3 regions of the Solibacillus sp. GQ1 genome follow, and region 3 is predicted to be linked to each of the others. Evidence: riboswitches for the same ligand, from Rfam matches in the RefSeq annotation. Region 3 holds a riboswitch; each other region holds the start of a gene.
The links. A riboswitch is a leader RNA that binds a small molecule or an ion and turns the genes downstream of it on or off. The one in region 3 is predicted to bind S-adenosylmethionine.
Positions count from the first base shown of each region.

Region 1 (7,625 bases), on a different contig from region 3:
AGGCTCGATAAAATCATAAGCTTTTTAAATGCGTCCTGACCCGATACATCATTAAATGGATCGGCTTCAGCATAGCCTAATTGCTGTGCTTCTTTTAATGCTTGTTCAAAGCTCCAGCCTTCCGCACGCATTTTTGTTAAAATATAGTTTGTTGTTCCATTTAAAATTCCTTGAACACAGCTTACTTCGTTGACAAGAAGAATGTTTTTCATTGTTTTAATAATAGGCACACCGCCTGCTACCGTTGCCTCAAAGCCTACGAAAACACCATTTACTTTCGCCAATGCTTCGAGCTCCTCACCCCGTTTTGCAAGCATTACTTTATTCGCTGTAATGACATGGCATTTTGCCTCAACAGCGCGCTTTAAGTAAGTGAATGCAGGCTCTTCATTTACAATCGCTTCAAATACAACTTGCAGATTATTTTCCGCCAGTACGTCATCCATTGATTCCGTCATTAAATGTTTTGTGCCCGGTACACGCTCACGGCTTGCATCGGTTACTAAAATCTTCGCGACCTCTAGTTCAACACCTAGCTTTTCGCGAAGCTCCTGCCTCTTTTCATTTAAAATATGGTAAATCCCCTGACCTACTGTGCCAAATCCTAAGATCGCTGCCTTGATTGTTGCCATTGCCTTTCTCCTCCAAATTCTTAACACACATATATTAACGAATAATTCAAAAAATTTATCTTAAAGAAAATTCTATCCTATATAATACATGAAAACAAGGGAAATCTCGCCTAGAAGGACATTTGTTTACTGTAAACGGTCAATATTCATCCAAATTTTATTTTTTAAGAGCTAATTTGGAGACTATGATGTTAATATTTCCAGTCACTACTTGTGTTTGGGGCTAAGCAGTTGAGAGAGTTTTGTTATGTTCTAATATATTCGGAAATCGTCTAATATATTTTGAAATGTTCTAATAAAATTACGATCTTCTAATATACCCGTTCAACTTTCTAATATGGGCCGTAATGTTCTAAAAGAACGTTAACACCTGTTTCAGCACCCATTTTTTGCCCCCAAAAATGCGTACCCAATCTCCAAGTTCACCCAAATTCTAATAACATCAACATTTCTTCTAATATCCCCAAAATTTCTTCTAATAATCGTTTTCATACTTCTAATAAACCATATACACCGTGTAAAAAATCACCAAATAAAAAAAACACTAGCAAGGGGGCTCGCTAGTGTTCCGGAATTATTTTATACTGCCACGTTTACATCATTATAGGCCCGTAAACGATAGGCAGTTAAAATCTTGGTCATGACGATTTCCTCTTTTGCCGAGTAGTCAGGGACCGCGTATGGGCGCTCCACTAACTGAAATTCACCATATTTTAAGAACCACTCTCTGGCTGGCGATAAAATATGGGCTGTACCATGAATTTTGTATTCCTCGGCAACTTCTTTTACAACATAACCTGCTGTGGTAAGATCGTGAGCTTGTTCAGAGAAGGCACTGTGTCCAAAAACATGCTGCCACATCGTATTCACATCCGCCAAAATTTGCTGGATAGCGCAAGCGTTCACAAATTCCTTTACGTCATTAAGTTCATAAATAATATAGGCTGCAATGTTTTGTGCACTGTATACTTTCCCCATGTTGAACAACTCCTTTTCTTCCAATGATGCTGCAACATCACTTTAAATTTTTCCGGTTGGTAATATTATTATCCCAATTGTATTACTTGGTATTAAATTTGTCAATAAAACTTATAAAAATAGTAGGGATTAATTTTCTAAAAATTGCTTAGCTTCTCGAATGGGAAAAGCTAAGCCTTTTTTAAAGGTTTATGCGTTTGTTTCTGCGCCTACTTCAGCCGCAACTTTCGCTAATGCCTGTTCTAAATCTGCGATAATATCTTCTGCTGCTTCTAACCCGATTGATAAGCGAATGAGCTCTTCCGATACGCCGGCAGTTTTTAGTTCTTCAGCAGATAACTGTTGGTGCGTTGTGCTCGCAGGGTGGATAATCAATGAACGGGCATCCCCAACGTTTGCTACGTGTGAAAACAATTCTACGTTATCGATTACTTGGCGACCGGCTTCGCGTCCACCTTTAATGCCGAACGTAATGATAGATCCAAAGCCGTTTTTCAAGTACTTTTTCGCCAAATCATGTGTCTCAAAATCTTCAAAGCCGTTGTAATTTACGTATTCCACAAATGGGTGGGCTCTTAAATACTCGGCAACTTTTTGTGTATTTTCATTGTGACGGACAATACGCAAATGAAGCGTTTCAAGTCCTTGCAGGAAGTTAAATGCCGCGTCAGCAGATAATGTTGGACCAAAATCACGCAATAGTTGAACACGAAGCTTTGTCGCAAATGCAGCGCCTGCTGTGTCAATCCCGTAGCGTAGACCATGGTAAGAAGTATCCGGTTCTGTAAATCCTGGATGTCTTCCTTGTGTCCAGTCGAACTTCCCTGCATCAACGACAATCCCGCCGATTGTCGTTCCATGACCACCAATCCATTTTGTTGCAGAATGGATGACAACATCCGCACCGAATTCAATCGGATTACTTCCGTATGGGGAAGCAAATGTGCTGTCGATTAATAAAGGAAGACCATTGTCATGAGCGATGTTTGCTACCGCTTCAATATCCAGTACTTTCAAGCTTGGATTTCCGATAATTTCAGCGAAGATTGCTTTCGTTTTATCCGTGATTGCCGCCTGGAAGTTTGCAGGATCTGATTCATCCACAAATTTTACTGTAATGCCGTAGCGAGGCAATGTAGTGGCGAATAAATTGTAAGTCCCACCGTAAAGTGAACCTGCCGCAACAATTTCATCCCCTGCACCGGCAACGTTTAAAATCGAAAATGCTACTGCTGCTGCGCCAGATGAAAGCCCTACTGCTGCTGTACCCCCTTCTAATAAAGCAACCCGTTCTTCAAATGCCCCGACTGTCGGGTTCATAATACGAGAATAAATATTGCCTGTTTCCTGTAATGCAAATAGACGTTGCGCATGAGCTGTGTCATTAAATGCATAGGCTGTTGTGCGGTAAACGGGAACTGCAATTGCACCTGTTACCGGGTCTGGCTTTTGTCCCCCGTGTAATAATAAAGTTTCTGGTCTTAAATTTGTCATTTTATTACCCCCAAAAATTTAATCGATGGTGAAATCGGTGTTTTTTGAGGAGGATTTTTTAAATGAAAAAAACCCTCTTCAGTTAAGAAGAGGGTTGCGCATGAGCAAGTTTGCCTCCTCTTATCTTTCAAAATGATTGTCCATTTTGTAGGAATTAGCACCTTAGTCAGTTCATCACTTACTGGTTGCCGGGCATCTCAGGGCCTATTCCCTCCGCCGCTCTTGATAAGAGTTATGTGATTTGTGTTCCATCGTTGAGTCTCAGTATAAAACATACTAATCCGATATGTCAACACAAAAAAATTAAAATTTTCAGATTTCTATTCAGATTACTCTTATCTGTATTTAACGATATGCAAAAATTCCTTCTCTATGAATTGAACAGACGTTAATAATCGACTTCAAGTAAAATATTGACTAAAATAAGCTTGAAGGCTATATATTTAAGTTTTTTATTACATATAAGGGAGATGTTCACGTGAATACAAAAGAATTATTACGCAGTCATACATCTGTTCGTAAATATACAGGTGAGGAAATTTCTAAAGAAACTGTCATCGATTTAATCGAAACTGCACAAATGGCGGCAAGTTCGCATTTTGTACAGGCCTACAGTGTCATTTGGGTAACGGATGAGGAAAAGAAAACGAAGCTTGGTGAACTGTCTAAAAATGAATTCCAGTTCAAAACAGCGGGCGCCTCTTTCTTGTTTTGCGTAGATTTCAAACGTTTGCAAGTAGCCGGTCAAAAACATGGGGTTGATATTTCTGCTGACACGGCTGAAAACGTGCTTGTAGGGGTAGCAGATGTTGCATTATTTGCCCAAAACTTTGTTATTGCAGCTGAATCAATGGGTTACGGCATTTGCTATATCGGTGGTGCCCGTACAAATCCTAAGGAAATCAGCGAGCTGTTCAATTTACCGGAATACGTTTTCCCATTATTTGCGATGACGATCGGTACACCGACAAAACGCAATGAAACAAAACCGCGTTTACCGGTAGCTGCGGTATTGCATGAAAATGGTTATGACGTTGATAAGTACGAGACGCTGCTAGATGAGTACGATGGAATTATGGAAGACTATTACAGCAGCCGATCTTCGAATCAGAAGACTGCAACATGGACGAAACAAATGGCTGATTACTTAGTTGAACAAAACCGTCCGCATATTAAAGACTTCCTTGCTTCACAAGGCTTTACTTGGAAGTAAGCTAATAAAAAGGAGTATGCCGCAAAATGGCATACTCCTTTTATTTATTTCAACCCTTCAATTTGCAATGCTTTTACAGGCTGGAAATCTTCTCCTGTTTTCGCGTACGTTATCGTCGCCTGGTCACCTTCTTGCAAGTATATTGCAAACGGTGCAACTTCCGTAGAAACGATGAAGTTTTCACCTGTGTTCGCCAGGAAGGATACAATTGTGAAATCACCTACACGCTCTTTATAAACACGCACGACTTTTACCGTCGCTTTGGCCTCTTCGGCATTCGAAGTACCATCTACCGTACTGCCGCCACGGCTTAACGCTGTTTTATAAAGTCTTAACGCTTCATTTGGTGTTGTACCATATGCCGAAATTTCAGGATTTGCTGCTGACACGATAAAGTAATTTTGCAGGAATCCGTTCGCATCAAGTACAGCTGACAGCCAGCTCGCTTCACCGTAGAAGTTATAAAGGATCGGCATTTCGCCCTCCCATTCTTTTTCGATGAATTTTTTCTCGATAATTTCAAGAGCCCCTTGGGAATCCATATAAGACTCTTCCAGATTTCCAGTATAGTACGTTGCTTCACCAGTACGTGCATGTGTTAATGCATAACCAAGCATCGAGTCAACGCCCTCTTTTGGACTTGTAAAATCAGTGAAATAATACATTTCCCCATCTTCCATAAAGATCGGACTTACATTTGCTTCCGTACCTTCATCACTCGGTAACTTAACATCCTTTTTACCGACAAGACTATTCCAGAAGCCGTGTACATAGTTACCGAAATAACTGTTTTGCAAACTTACTGCTTCCGGTGAGACAGCACCGTCAATAAATGCCGGTACATCTGCAATCGCAATTTTCTCTGTTGCACCCGTCTCCGCATCAACAAGCACAATCCCTTTTACATCAAAGCCGTTACGAGCAGAAATGAATTCCCCGTAAGAACGGATGTAATATGGTTTTCCATCTTCATCAATTTCCAGCTGCGGATCTCCATAGAAAATTAATGATGGATTTTGAAGACGAATATGACGCTCCAGGTTTTTATTTAAATAAGCAGATGGAACATAGCTCATTTCTGCCTTCACAAACTTTGGATTATCGCTTGAGTCAGTAGCACTCATCGTGAAATATCCTGGAGTTGTTTTTCCGTTAAACCACTTAAAGAATCCTGAAAACTCTACAGGTGCAATGTAAACATACTGATCATTTACTTTTTGAATTTGCAGATTTCCTAATTCATAATAGCTCGTGTTTGGCACCTGTCCAAACGCTTTTTTCATTTTGTTTTCAACAAATTTCGGCGGTACACTTGCCGGTGTTTTCGTCTCATCAAACGCCGAAATTTCCGTCTTTTCCTTCATTTCTGAAGACTTGAATTTTTCATCTGCATTTAAAAATGGTGCACTTACTAAATAGCCGATCCCAATAATGCTGACAAGCACGATCGCAGATTTAATTTTTTGCTCCTTACCGACTGCAAATATCGCGCCAATAATCGCTACAACAGGTATTACGTATAAAAAAATCGTCCAGCTTAGATCGATTTTAGAAATATATACTGTTAAAAATACTGAAATAAAACTTACTATAAATGTTGTAATGAATAAGCTCGTAAATGTTTTTGATGAAAGCTCCTTATTGCGAACTTTTTTTGATAACGGCATTAATAATAATGTGATCAAAAGTGATCCAATTGCCGTTATTAGCAATAATTGTCCCATAACAATCACCCTCTCTTACTTACTATGTACGAATAACCCTTCAAAAAGATTCATAAACAAGTAAAATCGCATAATTTCTGGCATAATAGAGCATATATTGTATTTTTATGAAATCATAGTTTGGTTGTTTAGTAATTATATATAAATATTATACTCAGGGGGTTAATGGATGGCACGGAAAGTTTTGATTTTACTGTTCTTCGGGCTTGGCTTGTACTATGTATTCTTTTTTGAAACGATTGATAGTTCACTAAAAATGGTCTTTAAACTTTTGCCAATGATTTTGCTTATAGCGCTTGCACTTTTAACAAAAGTACATGTAAAATCTCCATATTATTGGCTTATCTCCATCGGTTTAATTTTCTGTGCGGTTGGCGATTATACATTGCAATGGTTCATCGTTGGACTGAGCTTTTTCCTGATCGGTCATATTTTCTATATTTTTGCATTCCGTTCAACAAATCAGCAGAACACACCACTGTATGTAAAAATTACTTTAGCTTTATACGGTGCGGTTATGATGTTCTGGATTGCGGGAAGCCTGCTACAAAAAGGAGACACTGTACTTGCCATTGCAGTGACCGCTTATATTTTAGTTATTTTAACAATGGGATGGACATCGTTCCGAACAGGAAGTAAGTTTGCTGTCATCGGCGCCATCCTCTTTATCATGTCGGACTCAGTATTAGCTATTAACCGGTTTATGTTTGATGTTCCCGCTTCCCATATCCTGATCATGTTCACGTATTACGGCGCACAGTTTTTCCTCATGCTCAGCATAATTGATTATGATCGATTACGATCGCGTCCAGATTAAAAAAATATCATTTAAAAAATCTATGACATCTGCCAGAGGCTTATCTTCATTCAGCGGATACTTAAGTAGCCGCTGAATGAAGATAATTAGTTCAAAAACCGAAATAAAAAGTGTAGAATAAAAGCAATAAGTATTAGGAGGTCTTTTTCGTATGAAAGAGAAAGTAATTGAACGTTTAGTACGCTATGCAAAAATTGATACACAATCAGATTTCAATTCTGACACTACCCCTTCAACAATGAAGCAATTCGATTTATTACATGTATTAAAAGATGAATTGGCAGCAATCGGTTTAACGGATATTACGCTGGACGAAAACGGCTACCTATTTGCAACACTTGAATCAAATACAGACAAAGACGTACCGACACTTGGCTTTTTGGCCCATGTTGATACGACATCGGACTACACAGGAACAAATGTACAGCCTCAGCGCATCGAAAACTATGATGGTGAAGCGATTACATTAAAAAATGGTTTAGTCATGGCACCGGACTACTTCCCGAACTTAAATAACTATGTTGGCCAAACGTTAATTACGACAGACGGCAATACATTGCTTGGTGCGGATGATAAAGCCGGCATCGCTGAAATTATGACGGCAATGGAATACTTAGTTAACAATCCAGAAATCAAGCACGGCAAAATCCGTGTAGCATTTACACCGGACGAAGAAATCGGGCGCGGTCCGCACAAGTTTGATGTCGAGAAATTCGGTGCGGATTATGCTTACACAATGGATGGCGGTCCCCTTGGTGAGTTACAAT
Region 1 is NZ_JCAXEX010000003.1:127,386-135,010, reverse strand. It holds gene AC6CH1_RS14895 (homoserine dehydrogenase) at 1-632, opposite strand, end outside; gene AC6CH1_RS14890 (hypothetical protein) at 1,212-1,610, opposite strand; gene AC6CH1_RS14885 (O-acetylhomoserine aminocarboxypropyltransferase/cysteine synthase family protein) at 1,800-3,104, opposite strand; SAM riboswitch class I at 3,222-3,336, opposite strand; gene nfsA (oxygen-insensitive NADPH nitroreductase) at 3,583-4,317, shown strand; gene AC6CH1_RS14875 (hypothetical protein) at 4,362-6,041, opposite strand; gene AC6CH1_RS14870 (lysoplasmalogenase) at 6,211-6,858, shown strand; gene pepT (peptidase T) at 7,010-7,625, shown strand, end outside.
Region 1: another riboswitch for S-adenosylmethionine. It lies ahead of AC6CH1_RS14885 (O-acetylhomoserine aminocarboxypropyltransferase/cysteine synthase family protein); the one in region 3 lies ahead of metK (methionine adenosyltransferase).

Region 2 (7,625 bases), on a different contig from region 3:
AAATCAATTAACAGCATGCGGCTTGGGCTTAATCGGTCTTTGTAAAGAATGTCTTCCTCAGCGTAATCGACTACCCCAGTTTCAGACGAGAAAATAACATGATTATCTTTTGTCACATAAAGTCTTCCTGGCCGCAAACCGTTACGGTCCAGAATTGCCCCGATCTGTTTGCCGTCCGTGAAACAAATAGCAGTCGGTCCATCCCATGGCTCCATTAAGCTTGCATGAAATTGATAAAACGCTTTACGATCTTCATCAATGCGCGGGTTTTCTGTCCATGGCTCCGGAATCATCATCATCGCCGTCTCTGCAGGTGAACGTCCAGCTAATACAAAAAATTCAAAGGCGTTATCAAGCATCGAGGAATCTGAACCCGTTGTATCAATAATCGGTAATAACTTTTCAAGGTCATCCCCAAACGCTTCAGATACGAACTGTTGCTCACGTGCACGCATCCAGTTAATATTGCCGCGCAATGTGTTAATCTCCCCATTATGGATAATATAGCGGTTCGGATGGGCCCGTTTCCATGATGGGAATGTATTCGTTGAGTAACGTGAATGCACGAGTGCCAATGCGGATACAAAGTTTTCGTCCTGCAGATCCACATAAAATTCACTTACCTCTTCTGGTGAAAGCAAACCTTTAAAAACAATTGTCTGACTAGAAAGACTTGGAATATACAATTCGAATTGTTGCTCCGTAGCCCAATGTTCGAGCTGTTTGCGGATGACATACAATTTTCGTTCGAACGCCTTATTGTCGTTTTCGTTTGAACGAATAAATACTTGGCGAACTACCGGTGCAGTCGATTTAGCAATCTCACTTAAATTTTCCTTATTTGTCGGAGCAGTTCTCCAACCAATCAGTTGCTGATTTTCCTGTTCAATTAATTCGTTCATCTTTTGTTCAATTTTTAGGCGTTCGTTTTCATTCTCTGTGAAAAAAATTTGACCAACACCATATTCACCTATTTCAGGTAAATTAAGATCCGTACAGTTTTGTTGAAAGAAAGCATGTGGGATTTGAACTAACAGCCCTGCCCCATCACCTGTCTTGCCGTCCCCGCCGCGTCCTGCACGGTGTTCTAAGCGACATAACATTTCCAATCCTTTTTCTACAATCTGATGTGAAGGTATTCCTTTTATATTTGCATACATGCCGATTCCGCATGCGTCATGTTCAAATTCAGGATTATATAACCCTTGTGCTTCTGGTAACTGATGAAAACTCATATTCATTCCCCCTCATTCTTTCAATCCCGTATTTACATTTTAAAGTTTTCGAAATAATATAAACAATATATAGTTTGGATATAAACAATCTACTTTTTAGATGAATGGGGTGGGAATTGTGGAATTAAGACAGTTACGTTACTTTGTAGAGGTGGCAGAACGGGAGCATATTTCTGAAGCAGCAGAGCATTTACACGTTGCCCAGTCTGCAATCAGCAGGCAAATTGCCAACTTGGAAGAAGAACTCGGCACACCGCTTTTTGAACGAATTGGGCGTAACGTAAAGCTGACGCCGGTCGGGAAGATTTTTTTGGAACATTGTATTTCCGCACTCAAGGGAATTGATTTTGCTGCAAAGCAGGTAGAAGAATATTTAGACCCGGCAAAAGGGACAATTAAAATAGGTTTTCCTACAAGTTTGGCAAGCTATGTATTGCCGACCGTCATTTCGGCATTTAAAAAAGAATACCCGGAAATTTCTTTCCATTTGCGCCAAGGATCCTATAAGTATTTGATTGATGCGGTCAAAAATCGCGAGCTGAATTTAGCTTTGCTTGGACCATTACCACCAAAAGACGAAGCAATCAATACAACCGTGCTGTTTAGTGAAAACATCCATGCTTTATTGCCTGCAACACATCCACTAGCAAAAAAAGATTCGATTAACCTTGTCGATTTGCGTAATGACCAATTTGTACTTTTTCCGGAAGGCTATATTTTAAATAAAGTGGCTGTTGATGCATGCCGCTCTGTAGGCTTTATGCCGAATATCACTACCGAGGGAGAAGATATGGATGCTTTAAAAGGGCTTGTGGCAGCAGGAATCGGTGTGACACTTTTACCGGAAAGTTCACTTTACGATTCAACACCGCGCATGACTGTCAAAGTGCCGATCGCCATTCCTAATATAAGACGCACAGTCGGCATCATTGCACCAACAGCAAGAGATCTTGCTCCATCCGAAGAAGTATTCGTCAAATTTATATCCAACTTTTATTCACGATTAACACGATTCCAATAAAATGCATTTGGACAGAAAAAAATTTTCATTGGATAAGGAGATACCCCTTATTTAAGAAAAGGCTATTTTATGTCCAGAAAAAAAACCATTTTCTCCCCGAAGAGAGAAAATGGTTTTTTGATCATTTTATTCGCCTGAAACAGGTACTACAGAGCCGCCCCACTCTTCAACGATAAAGTCTTGTACTTCTTTTGAGCGTAATGCATCTACTAATGCTTTAATTTCTTTTGAATCTTCATCACCAGATTTTACTGCAATAATGTTTACATATGGTGATTCACTAGACTCGATTGCGATTGAATCTTCCAATGGGTTAATACCGTTATCGATTGCGAAGTTTGAGTTGATTAACACCGCATCGCCTTCTTCATTTTCATACATTTGCACTAATAATTCAGCTGCTGTGTTTGCATCGAATTCGAAGTTTTTCGGATTATCTACGATGTCTTTTATTTCTGCTTTTGTTTTATCAATACCTTCTGCTAATGTAATTAAACCTTGTGCTTCAAGTAATGAAAGCATACGTCCATGGTCTGCCACTGAGTTAGAAAGTAAAATCGTTGCACCTTCAGGAAGTTCTTCTAAAGATGAATATTTTTTAGAGTAAATACCAATCGGCTCGATGTGAATACCGCCAGCATTTGCAAAGTCATAATCGAAATCCGCTTTTTGAGCTTCGAAGTATGGGATGTGCTGGAAGTAGTTTGCATCTAAATCACCGTTATTTAAATCTTGATTTGGAAGAACGTAGTCTGTATAAGTTGCAATTTCTAGCTCAATACCCTGTTCCTCTAAAATTGGCTTAACTTTTTCAAGGATAACTGCGTGTGGTGTATTTGACGCACCAACTACTAATTTTTCATCTTCTCCGCCACATGCTGCTAAAGCAAGTACTGAAGCTCCTAAAATAACGCTTGATAATAATTTCTTCATTTGTTTTACCTACCCTTTTTTTAGTTTGTTCAGTTTATCGAAACCTTTTTTATATTCTGATTATTTTCCTTATAGACGCGCACTTTTTTAAAGTTTGCGTCCATATTGTTTCGATGCACCATTATTTATAATTACGGCCTTTTATGAGCCACTAACTATCGTTTGTCCACTCTTGCTGTAATGAAGTCCCCAATAAATTGGATAATGAATACTACAACTAAAATTAAAACAGTTGCCATTAATGTCACATCTGTTCGGTTACGCTGAAAACCATCAAGGAATGCCAGGTTACCTAAACCACCCGCACCGATAATGCCGGCCATTGCTGTATATCCTACTAAAGCTACCGCAGTAACAGTAATACCAGAAATTAATGCCGGTAAGCTTTCCGGGATCAGCACTTTCCAAATAATCGTAGAAGTTTTCGCTCCCATTGAGCGGGCTGCTTCAATGACACCTTTATCAATTTCTCTTAATGCTATTAATACCATGCGCGCATAAAACGGTGCTGCCCCAATAATTAGCGCAGGTAATGCTGCATTGGCGCCACGGATTGTTCCAAGTAAAAACTTAGTAAATGGAATTAATAAAATGATTAAGACGATAAATGGAATCGAGCGGAAAATATTCACGAGTGACCCTGTCAAAAAGTGTACAATTTTATTTGCCCATAATTGATTGTCGCTCGTTAAAAATAAGACAATACCAATTAGAAGTCCTAGTATAAATGTGATGACTGTCGCAACAGCCGTCATATAAATTGTTTCATATGTTGCTTCGAGCATTTTACCCCAATCTACGTTCGGAAATAATTGATTAAACATGCTCAATCACCTCCGCCTGAATTTCTTGCTTTGCTAAAAAGCTTAATGCTTCCGCGACTGCTTTTGGCTCGCCATCGATATGAATAAACAATGTACCAAACGAACCGCCCGTTGTATTTGAGATTTTGCCATGCACTATATTAACAACTACGTCAAATTGCTTAATCATTTGTGAGATGACAGGCTGTTCTGTCGTTGCCGCTGCAAATGTTAATTTAGCGATTTTGCCTTCTGGATAATTGGCTAAAATCTGTTCCAGTGATGCTTGCGTTTCCTGTGTTTCACCAGAAGCCTGTGATACGAAGTTTTTCGTAATTGGTGCTTGAGGATGCTGGAACACTTGCAATACATCTCCCTGTTCCACTACTTTACCGGCTTCCATTACCGCTACTCTGTTACAGATTTTGCGAATAACATGCATTTCATGTGTAATGAGTACAATTGTAAGTCCGATGTTTTTATTAATATCGAGCAGTAATTCCAAAATTGAATCCGTTGTTTCCGGATCAAGCGCTGAAGTCGCTTCATCACATAAAAGTACTTCCGGGTTGTTCGCCAACGCTCGTGCAATGCCGACACGCTGCTTTTGACCGCCTGACAATTGTGAAGGATACGCTTTCCCTCTTCCTTTTAAACCTACGAGTTCAATCAGCTCTTCTACTCGCTTTTCACGATCAGCTTTTGAAACGCCTGCAATTTCAAGTGGAAATGCAATGTTTTCTTCAACTGTACGTGACCAGAGCAGATTGAAGTGCTGGAAAATCATACTTATTTTTTGGCGTGCTTCTCGTAATTTTGCCCCGGAAGCTTTTGCAATATCCTGGCCGCCTACAATGACAGAACCTGTTGTAGGCTTTTCCAAACCGTTCAGCAGTCGGATCATCGTACTTTTACCGGCACCACTGTAGCCGATAATTCCGTATATTTCACCTTTGTTAATCGATAGGCTTACATTATCAACTGCTGTAAGTTTACCGTTTTTCGTGTTATACACTTTTGTAATATTTTGTATATCAATCATCGGTTGTACTCCTTCTAAATTGAAATAACCTTCCTGCTATTTCAAAATCATGTTCTATTCTCATTCAAAACCTCCGTTGAATGAAAAAAACCTTTCTACCAAGACAAGTAGAAAGGTTTCACATACATTTATACGGTAAACCGTTCTCTCATCTTTCAAAGTTTAAACTTTGTGTGAATTGGCACCTTTGCGTAAACGCTGGTTGCCGGGCTTCATAGGGCACTTCCCTCCACCTCTCTTTATAAGAGCAACGTTATTAAGTTTTATTATTATGAATGTTACTTTATCACGACAAAGTGACTACGTCAATTACTTTTTTAATATTTCATACAAAAACGGTACGGATTTAAATGCATAAATTTTATTCGTTAGTTCCCCGTTGTCTGAAACGATTAAACAAGGTACACTTTCAATTTTCAATTCATATGGTAAATCCCCTAAATAATTGATATTTGCCATACCAAGCGGAAGATCTGGGAGTAATTTCTCAATTACTTCCAACATTTTTTCCGACACTTCACAAGTGCCGCACATAGGCGTATATAAGAAAAACGCTGTCTGATCATACTGTTGTACGTTCTGTTCCCATTGCTGTTTCGTCCATTGTTCCATTATACTGTCATCCTTCTTTTACTAAAAATTTTGCCTGTAGTAAAATATCCCTTAAGATTTTAGTAGGTGTTTTTTCTACTTCTACATATTCGTGAGGTATGATAAGCTGTGTCGCTTCGGGATATGCACGGTTCATCAGTTTACGTAACTTCTCACCGTTTTTATCTGCATCAAACATAGTGATAATTTCATCTTGCTCATATTCTTCCAATAAATCAATCAAATTGACTTCGCTTATTGTGCCATTTGTACAAATAATTGTCACGTCCTCAGCTAATATCGGGATTAATCTCAATTTATCGGCACGTCCTTCTACAACGATGTATCTTCCCATATAACACGCTTCCTTTCATTCGACACCTTTATATATAGAATAACAAAAAAACACTAAAACCTTTATATAGAAGGCTTTAGTGTTTCATATTATTGTTCGATTAATGCAGTGTAAGCATCTGCGTCTAATAACTCGTCTACTTCTGCTTCACTTGTTAACTCAACAGTAACCATCCATGCATTACCGTATGGTGATTCATTTACATATTCAGGATTGTCCAGTAATTCTTCGTTGATTGCAACAACTTTACCAGAAAGTGGTGCATATAGTTCAGAAACTGTTTTAACAGATTCTACACTACCGAAAGGCTGATCCCTTGAAATTTCATCGCCTACTTCAGGTAACTCTACGAATACGATATCGCCTAGTTCAGACTGTGCGAAATCCGTAATACCGATTGTCGCTTTACCGTCTTCAATTTTAACCCACTCATGCTCTTTTGAATAACGTAATTCTTTAGGTGTGCTCATTCGAAAACCTCCATGTTATATGTAGTACATTCAAGTTCATTTTGCCATATTTCGTTCGGAAATACAATGTGAATAACTGTTTATTTCCAAGTTTCTAAGAAGTCAGACTCCTTAAATCCTAAAGTTAATTTTTTACCATCTGTAACGATTGGTCGCTTAATTAACATACCATCCGATGCTAATAGCTCTAATTGCTCATCCTCGGACATTGTCGGTAATTTATCTTTTAGGCCTAATTCACGATATTTCATGCCAGATGTATTAAAGAATTTCTTCAGCGGCACTCCACTAGCTTCGTAAATTGCTTTAAGTTCCTCTTTAGATGGTGTCTGCTCTACAATATGAATATTTTCATAGTCCACACCTTGCTCATCTAGCCATTTTTGCGCTTTTTTACATGTTGTACATTTCGGATATTGGATGAATTTTACTGTCATGTAAGTACTCCTTTTTGCCCTGGATTTTCCTATATTGTAACGGATATAGAAGGACAAATCAAAAATGTGTTCGCACTATCGGAGTTTTACTGGTTATGGTTGTTATTAGAAGATGTGCAAAAAATATTAGAACATGCCCGACGTATTTTAGAAGAACGGCTTCACTTCACTTATTAGAAACTCTGGGTGACATAATAGAAGATAGGAAACTTATATTAGAAGTTCCCATGTATATTAGACATTTTGAAATTATATTAGAACATTTTACATTTTATTAGAAAACCCATAGAAAAACCGGGTGCATTGTATACACCCGGTTACCGTCTTTATTAAACTACATATTTTTCTGCTTCGATTAGTTTCGCTGCAGCTTCACGTTTTTTCGGAATTAAGTTGTAAGGGTTGTTGCGCGTTAATTTACGTAATGCTGATAAAATCATACGTGCATCGTCACCTTCAACTGAAGCGATTAATGTTTCTTTTGCTTCTTTTTCGATTTCTGCGAATGCTTCCTGACAGAAAATTTGAGTGTAAAGAATTTTTTGTGCTGCTTTTTCTTCTCCGTCACGCTCGATTGCTTTTTGTGTACGGATTACTGCAGATTCCATTGCGTATAATTGGTTCGCAATGTTTGCGATGTTTACTAACAGCTCTTGTTCCGCATCCAGTTTTGCACCGTAGCGTTGTGCTGCTGCACCTGCTGCAAGTACTGCAATCTTCTTGGCATTTTTCACTAAA
Region 2 is NZ_JCAXEX010000002.1:343,390-351,014, reverse strand. It holds gene gltB (glutamate synthase large subunit) at 1-1,235, opposite strand, end outside; gene gltC (glutamate biosynthesis transcriptional regulator GltC) at 1,354-2,256, shown strand; gene AC6CH1_RS14040 (MetQ/NlpA family ABC transporter substrate-binding protein) at 2,383-3,189, opposite strand; gene AC6CH1_RS14035 (methionine ABC transporter permease) at 3,345-4,013, opposite strand; gene AC6CH1_RS14030 (methionine ABC transporter ATP-binding protein) at 4,006-5,034, opposite strand; SAM riboswitch class I at 5,180-5,282, opposite strand; gene AC6CH1_RS14025 (thioredoxin family protein) at 5,344-5,646, opposite strand; gene AC6CH1_RS14020 (toprim domain-containing protein) at 5,654-5,980, opposite strand; gene gcvH (glycine cleavage system protein GcvH) at 6,070-6,450, opposite strand; gene AC6CH1_RS14010 (arsenate reductase family protein) at 6,531-6,887, opposite strand; gene AC6CH1_RS14005 (acyl-CoA dehydrogenase FadE) at 7,217-7,625, opposite strand, start outside.
Region 2: another riboswitch for S-adenosylmethionine. It lies ahead of AC6CH1_RS14030 (methionine ABC transporter ATP-binding protein); the one in region 3 lies ahead of metK (methionine adenosyltransferase).

Region 3 (7,625 bases):
ACCGTTATGATGCAGTTAACGGCTTAGAAGTACTGAAGCAATTTATTCAAGTGGATAAAGTGAATTTATATGGATTTTCCCGCGGCGGGTTAATGGTATTGTGGACAGCGATTTTACGTGATGATATCAAATCGCTCGTAACTTGGGCAGGTGTATCGGATGCGACAGCAACATATTGGGACCGTGTTGATATGCGGCGCGGCTTAAAGAGAATTGTTGGCGGTACTCCAAATAAAGTACCGGAAAACTATGATGACCGTACACCATTATTTGAAATCGATAAACTTCAAACCCCCGTACTTATTATTCATGGTACAGAAGATCAGCATGTTGATATAGAGCATGCCTATAAACTGGAGCAGTATTTAAAAAAGGAAGGGAAATCTGTTGAGACATGGTACTCATCTGGATTAAAGCATCACTATCCTCCCAACCTAAACTGTGATACTGTGAAAAACTTATGTGATTGGATGAAACGCCAATAAACACAATAAAAAAACAGCATTTTTCTCCTAGAGAAAAATGCTGTTTTTGATTGAATAAACACGGCTGATTAGTAAATTATACTAATGGACCGCCTTTTTGAACGATTGCTTCATCAACATTCTCGAACTTCTTGAAGTTGTTTTTGAACAGTTCGGCAAGTTCAGAAGCTTTTTTGTCATACGCAGCTTTGTCTGCCCATGCATCACGAGGATTTAATACGTTAGTTGGTACACCTTCAACTGCTACTGGGATGTTTAATCCAAATACAGCGTCTTGGGTAGTTTCAACGTTATTTAATTTACCGTCGATTGCAGCACGCACCATTGCGCGTGTATAAGAAAGCTTCATACGGCTGCCTACACCATATTCGCCACCAGTCCAACCAGTGTTTACTAGGAATACTTGTGAACCGTGCTCATCAATTTTCTTACCTAATTGCTCTGCATAAACAGTTGCAGCAAGCGGCAGGAACGGAGAACCGAAGCATGTAGAGAATACTGGTTCTGGCTCTGTTACACCACGTTCTGTACCGGCAAGTTTAGAAGTGAAACCGCTTAGGAAGTGATACATTGCCTGCTCTTTAGTCAATTTAGAGATAGGAGGTAATACACCAAATGCATCGGCTGTTAAGAAGACGATTGTATTTGGATGACCTGCTACTGATGGCAAGACGATATTGTCGATAAAGTCGATAGGGTAAGCGACACGTGTGTTTTCTGTTAAAGAACCGTCTGCATAGTCGCATTCACGTGATTCAGGGTCTACCGCAACGTTTTCCAATACTGAACCAAAGCGGATTGCATTGTAAATTTCCGGCTCATTTTCAGCAGATAGGTTGATTGTTTTTGCATAGCAACCACCTTCAATGTTGAATACGCCATTGTCAGACCAGCCGTGCTCGTCATCACCGATTAATTTACGGTCTTTGTCAGCTGATAAAGTAGTTTTTCCTGTACCAGATAAACCGAAGAATAATGCTACATCGCCTTCTTCTCCAACGTTTGCAGAACAGTGCATTGGGAAGATACCTTGTTCAGGTAACAAGTAGTTCATAATACCGAAGATTGACTTCTTCATTTCACCTGCGTACTCAGTTCCGCCGATTAAGATGATTTTCTTTTCGATAGATGTTATAATAAATGTTTCCGATCCAGTACCGTCTACTTCCGGATCTGCTTTGAAGTTTGGCGCAGATACGATTGTAAACTCGGCAACGTGTTTAGCCAATTCGTCTGCTGTTGGGCGGATGAATAATTGATGACAGAATAGATTATGCCAAGCATATTCGTTAATTACTTTAATAGATAATTGAGACTCTTTGTCTGCACCAGCAAAACCGTTGAATACATATAACTCGTCACGTTCTTTTAAGTAATTTATAACTTTTACATAAAGTTTATCAAATACTTCTGCAGAGATCGGACGGTTTACTTTACCCCAATCGATTTTGTCATTTGAAATTTCTTCTTCTACTATATATTTATCTTTAGGAGAGCGGCCAGTATATTTGCCTGTTTCAGCACGTAATGCGCCTTCAACAGTTAGCGATGCTTCTCCGCGTGATGTAGCTTTTTCAATTAATTGTGGAACAGATAATTGAGTTTTGATGTTTTCCCCGTTTAAAAGTTCTTTCAGCTCGTTAGCAATTTCTACCGAATTCATCTATTAAATACCATCCTTTTTTATAGTATTCCCTTATAGAGGGGAGTTGATTCCTAATTCAAAAATAGTATAACACATTAAGTGAAATAATCTATACTAATTGCAAATTATTTTTTCGTAAATTTTAGCAGATCGAAAAAAGTCAAAATTTGTTGACAGTACTTGAATTTTTGCGTAAGATGTTTAATTGAACGGATACTCTTATCCCGAGCTGGTGGAGGGGCAGGCCCTATGAAACCCGGCAACCTGCGTATATTTTATACGTGTTGGTGCCAACCTGATGCAAGGGCAAAATTTCCCTTGAACGATAAGAGTGAAAGGTAACGAAACGTAATATCCTTTCCTCACGTGTGATGAACACGGCTATGAGAGAAAGGATTTTTTTTATTTTGTTTTACAATTTCGTACTGAACGAAAATTATATAGTTACAGCCTTTCAGACCCTCGTGTTAAAGCAAATATAGCTTGACGTTAAAAAGGCAGCTACGCATCAGCGTAATTCCTGCAATATAACGGACATGGGTAATGAGTACCGTATCAATAAAAAACAATTGCCAAAGTGATTTAGGAGGAAATGACATGACAAATCGTCGACTGTTTACATCAGAAAGTGTAACGGAAGGACATCCGGACAAAATTTGTGATCAAATTTCGGATGCCATTTTAGACGCTATTTTAGCTGCAGATCCAAATGCACGTGTAGCTTGTGAAACTACGGTAACAACAGGCTTAGTATTAGTATCTGGTGAAATTACAACTTCTACTTATGTAGATATGAAAGGAATTATCCGCGATACAGTAGCAGAAATCGGCTATACACGCGGTAAGTACGGCTTTGATGCTGAAAATCTTGCAGTACTAGTAGCAGTAGGAGAGCAATCACCTGACATTGCACAAGGTGTTGACCAGGCATTGGAAGCACGTGAAGGTTCAATGACTGAAGATGAACTTGAAGCAATCGGTGCAGGCGACCAAGGTTTAATGTTTGGTTATGCATGTAACGAAACACCGGAACTTATGCCGATGCCTATTTCTTTAGCTCACAAATTAGCGCGTCGTTTAACAGAAGTGCGTAAATCAGGTGAATTGGAATATTTACGTCCGGATGGTAAAACACAAGTAACAATTGAATATGATGAAAACAATGAACCTGTTCGTGTAGATACAATCGTTATTTCAACACAGCACGATGAAGAAGCAACATTGGAACAAATCCAAACAGACATTAAAGAACACGTTATTAAACCGGTAGTTCCTGCTCATTTATTGGATGAAGCTACAAAGTACTTCATCAACCCAACAGGTCGCTTCGTAATCGGCGGACCTAAAGGAGATGCAGGTCTTACAGGACGTAAAATTATTGTTGATACTTACGGCGGTTATGCACGTCACGGTGGCGGAGCATTCTCTGGTAAGGATGCAACAAAAGTTGACCGCTCTGCAGCATATGCAGCACGCTATGTTGCCAAAAATATTGTAGCAGCTGGCTTAGCCGACCGTGCTGAAGTGCAACTTGCTTATGCAATCGGTGTTGCACAGCCTGTTTCAATCGCTGTTGATACATTTGGTACAGGAAAAGTAGCAGAATCACAAATCGTAAACTGGGTTCGTGAACTCTTTGACCTACGTCCTGCAGGCATTATTAAAATGCTTGATTTACGTCGCCCAATCTATAAACAAACAGCAGCATATGGACATTTCGGTCGCACAGATTTAAATGTGCCATGGGAAAATACGGATAAAGCAGCTGAATTAAAAGCAAAAGCAGGAATTTAATAAAATAAAAAGGAGCATCCGGTTAAATGGATAGCTCCTTTTTTGTAATTTCCAGTAAACTTCCTATATTATAGGTAGAGATTTCGATAAACAGTAAATGAGTGTGAAATTATTTCTGAAGTGATTTATAGTATTGTCCCTTCGCTACATATTCGGAAATAATGCGATCCATATCTGCGCGATCTTCTGCAGTTACTTCACGTACGACTTTTGCTGGGCGTCCCATCGCTAAACAGTTGGGAGGAATCACTTTTCCCGGTGGCACAAGACTACCGGCACCGATAAATGCTCCTTCGCCTATAACGGCTCCGTCCAATATGATGGAACCCATACCAACTAAAGCACGTTTCTTAATTGTACAGCTATGTAATGTAACTTGATGACCTACTGTTACTTCATCTTCAATAATGAGAGGGTAAGCGGGACTTTGGTGAAGGCAGCTCAAATCCTGGATGCTGACACGGTCGCCAATTATTGTCTTGTTTACATCGCCGCGGATTACTGTGTTAAACCAAATTGAAGTTTCGGCTCCTATTGTTACATCGCCGGTAATTGTGGCATAGTCGGCAATAAATGCAGAAGGGTGAATCGTCGGTATTTTATCCTTATAAGGGTATATCATTTTTCATTTCCTCATTTCTTCTATAAAATTGTAGATAAATCTATAGATATCGTAACAAAACGTGAAGATTTTTCAATTAACATTTCTTTTAGATCGGAATGTATTATAATTAAACAAATAAATAGTAATATAATGATGCCGATATTAAAGTAGGCGCAATACCATAATTTTTTGATACACGGCAAAACTCAGATTTAAAATTAAAGGTCTCGTGTTTATGACATAAAAATAATTTACATGTAAGGAGTATGGCCATGTGGAAATGGGAAACAGAGCAACAACCAAAAGCCGTAGTCGTTATTCTTCATAGCGCATATGAACATCATCGGTGGTACGCATGGTTAATCGAAAAGTTCCGTAGTTCTCACTTTCACGTTGTGATGGGAGATTTGCCGGGACATGGAGAGCAAGGAAAGTATACAAAGTATCATGATGAAGATTTTAAAGAATATTACAAGTATACAAAAGTGTTATTGAAAGTGGCACTAGAATATAATTTACCGCTTTTTATCGTCGGAAATGGGCTAGGGGCTGCAATAGCTACGTACGTGCTCCAGAACAATAAAATAGAATGTGCGGGTGTTGTTTTAACATCCCCTTGGTTTAACTTAAAGCTGGCACCGGGTAAACTGTCGAATGCTTTATCAAGCTTCAGCGCCATTACATCGAATGTTAAGCTGAAACATGAGCTGGAGCCTCACCATCTTACCCGGAATACAGATGTATTAATGGAGTTGAAAGAACAATTACCGTTAACGAGTATGGTGACGGTAAAATGGTATCGCGACTGGCAGCAGATGACGCGTACAATCCGTAACCCCGAATTGAAGTTCCCGGATATCCCGGTATTATTAATGACAGGTGAAAATGATAAAGTTACAGACATTAGTACATCAAAGAAATGGATAACAGAACATACGCTTTCCGAGTTTCACTATAAGCAATGGAAAGGTTGCCTCCACAGCCTTTATTTTGAAGTGGAAAGGGAAGATGTTTTTAAATTTACGATAGATTATATTAATAATGTTTTAAGAGACTTGGGATATATTATTGAATAGTGATAAGCCTAACAAAATCATACTTTGTTAGGTTTATTTTTATTTTCTTTAAAAAAATATATCGAAATTTTCGAATATTTGTAATATACTAAATTTCAAATTAATACATTATTTCAACAAAGGGGGTATAGTATGGATTTCTTGAATGATTTTGTAGGATGGGCCAACAATATTTTATGGGGTCCTGTCATGATTTATGGTATTTTAATCGTTGGTTTGTTTTTCTCTATCCTTACAAAGTTTGCGCAAGTCAGGCTTATTAAAGACATGTTCACGCTAATGTTCACAGGGGAAAAGTCCGATGCCGGAGTATCTTCCTTCCAGGCAATGTCGATTGCGTTGTCGGGTCGTGTCGGTACGGGGAATATTGTAGGGACGGCTTCAGCAATTGCTTTTGGGGGTCCGGGAGCGGTGTTCTGGATGTGGGTTACAGCCTTTATTGGGGCATCAACAGCGTACATGGAGTCCACATTGGCGCAGATTTACAAAGAGAAAAAAGATGGGCAGTATCGAGGAGGCCCGGCATTCTACATTGAAAAAACAACGGGAATTCGCGCATTAGGAATTATTTTTGCGGTTGCCATGATTGCATCTGTTGCGTTTTTAATGCCAGGTGTTCAGGCAAATGCCATTGCAGGTGCGGTTGATAACGCATTCGGTATTGATCCATGGATTACTGGTCTAATTACGATTCTTTTATTAGCGGTCATTATTTTTGGCGGGGTTAAACGTATTGCGAACACAGCACAAATTTTAGTTCCGTTCATGGCATTAGCCTATTTATTAGTAGCCGGTATTATTATTATTATGAATATTACAGCTGTGCCTGAAGTGTTAGCATTAATTTTCCGCAGTGCGTTTGCGGCAGATGCGGTATTTGGCGGGATGATTGGTAGCGCTATTTTCTGGGGTGTAAAACGTGCTATCTATTCAAACGAAGCAGGGCAGGGTACTGGTGCACATCCAGCTGCTGCTGCAGAAGTATCACATCCGGCAAAACAAGGTTTAGTGCAGGCAGCATCAATTTATATTGATACATTACTAGTATGTTCTGCAACAGCACTGATGATTTTATTCATGGGTACATACAATGTCCATGAGGGTAGCCAAGATGGAGCGCTGATCGAAGCAAAAATGGATGAGACAATAACGTATTCAGGCTTTACGCAAGCAGCGGTAAACGATGCGTTCCCATCTTTAAATAACTTTGGTTCGGGGTTTGTAGCGATTGCATTGTTCTTCTTTGCCTTTACAACTTTAATGGCATATTACTATATTGCTGAAACGAATGTTTCATATATGTTTAATGGTAAGGCAAGACGAATCGGGATATTGTTAATGAAATTCATATTATTGGCTTCGGCATTTTACGGAACAGTTAAAACATCCGATTTAGCTTGGGCATTCGGTGACGTTGGTTTAGGATTAACGGTTTGGATTAACGTAATTATGCTACTATTCATTATGAAGCCTGCCCTCATTGCGTTGAAGGATTATGAGCAACAGAAAAAAGAAGGAAAAGACCCAGTATTTGACCCGAAAAAACTCGGAATTAAAAATGCTGATTTCTGGGAGACATATAAGAAAGAGTAATAGATTAATAGATTAAAAGGAGCAGCTAGTTAAAAAGCTGCTCCTTTTTTTATGGAATAATACTGATGTAGTGCCTCAAATTGATCCGTAGTAAAATCTTTTTGTCCGCGAATATATTTTTCATATAAATTATAGTAGCAAATCGTTAAATACTCATCATTATGGTGGCGGCTGTATGGCGGATAGTATTTATATTCAGACAAACGAAAATCGGCAAAATAACGATCCATCTTATCAATCGTACGAATTGTAATGTTTCTGGCGCGCATTTCCTTCAGAACAATTTGCGTATAAATATATAAATCCTCTTTTGGATATTCGTAAATATAATTGATTAGCACATGTTTGTCTTCCTTCACGAAAATACTGTTCAACTCGCGCCACTGGGCAAGCAACTGACTTTTTGGAATAAAAGGGATTAACTCGGT
Region 3 is NZ_JCAXEX010000001.1:2,411,506-2,419,130, reverse strand. It holds gene AC6CH1_RS12265 (alpha/beta hydrolase family protein) at 1-485, shown strand, start outside; gene pckA (phosphoenolpyruvate carboxykinase (ATP)) at 562-2,148, opposite strand; SAM riboswitch class I at 2,347-2,462, shown strand; gene metK (methionine adenosyltransferase) at 2,728-3,924, shown strand; gene AC6CH1_RS12250 (gamma carbonic anhydrase) at 4,034-4,546, opposite strand; gene AC6CH1_RS12245 (alpha/beta hydrolase) at 4,801-5,604, shown strand; gene AC6CH1_RS12240 (alanine/glycine:cation symporter family protein) at 5,737-7,197, shown strand; gene AC6CH1_RS12235 (pyrimidine dimer DNA glycosylase/endonuclease V) at 7,227-7,625, opposite strand, start outside.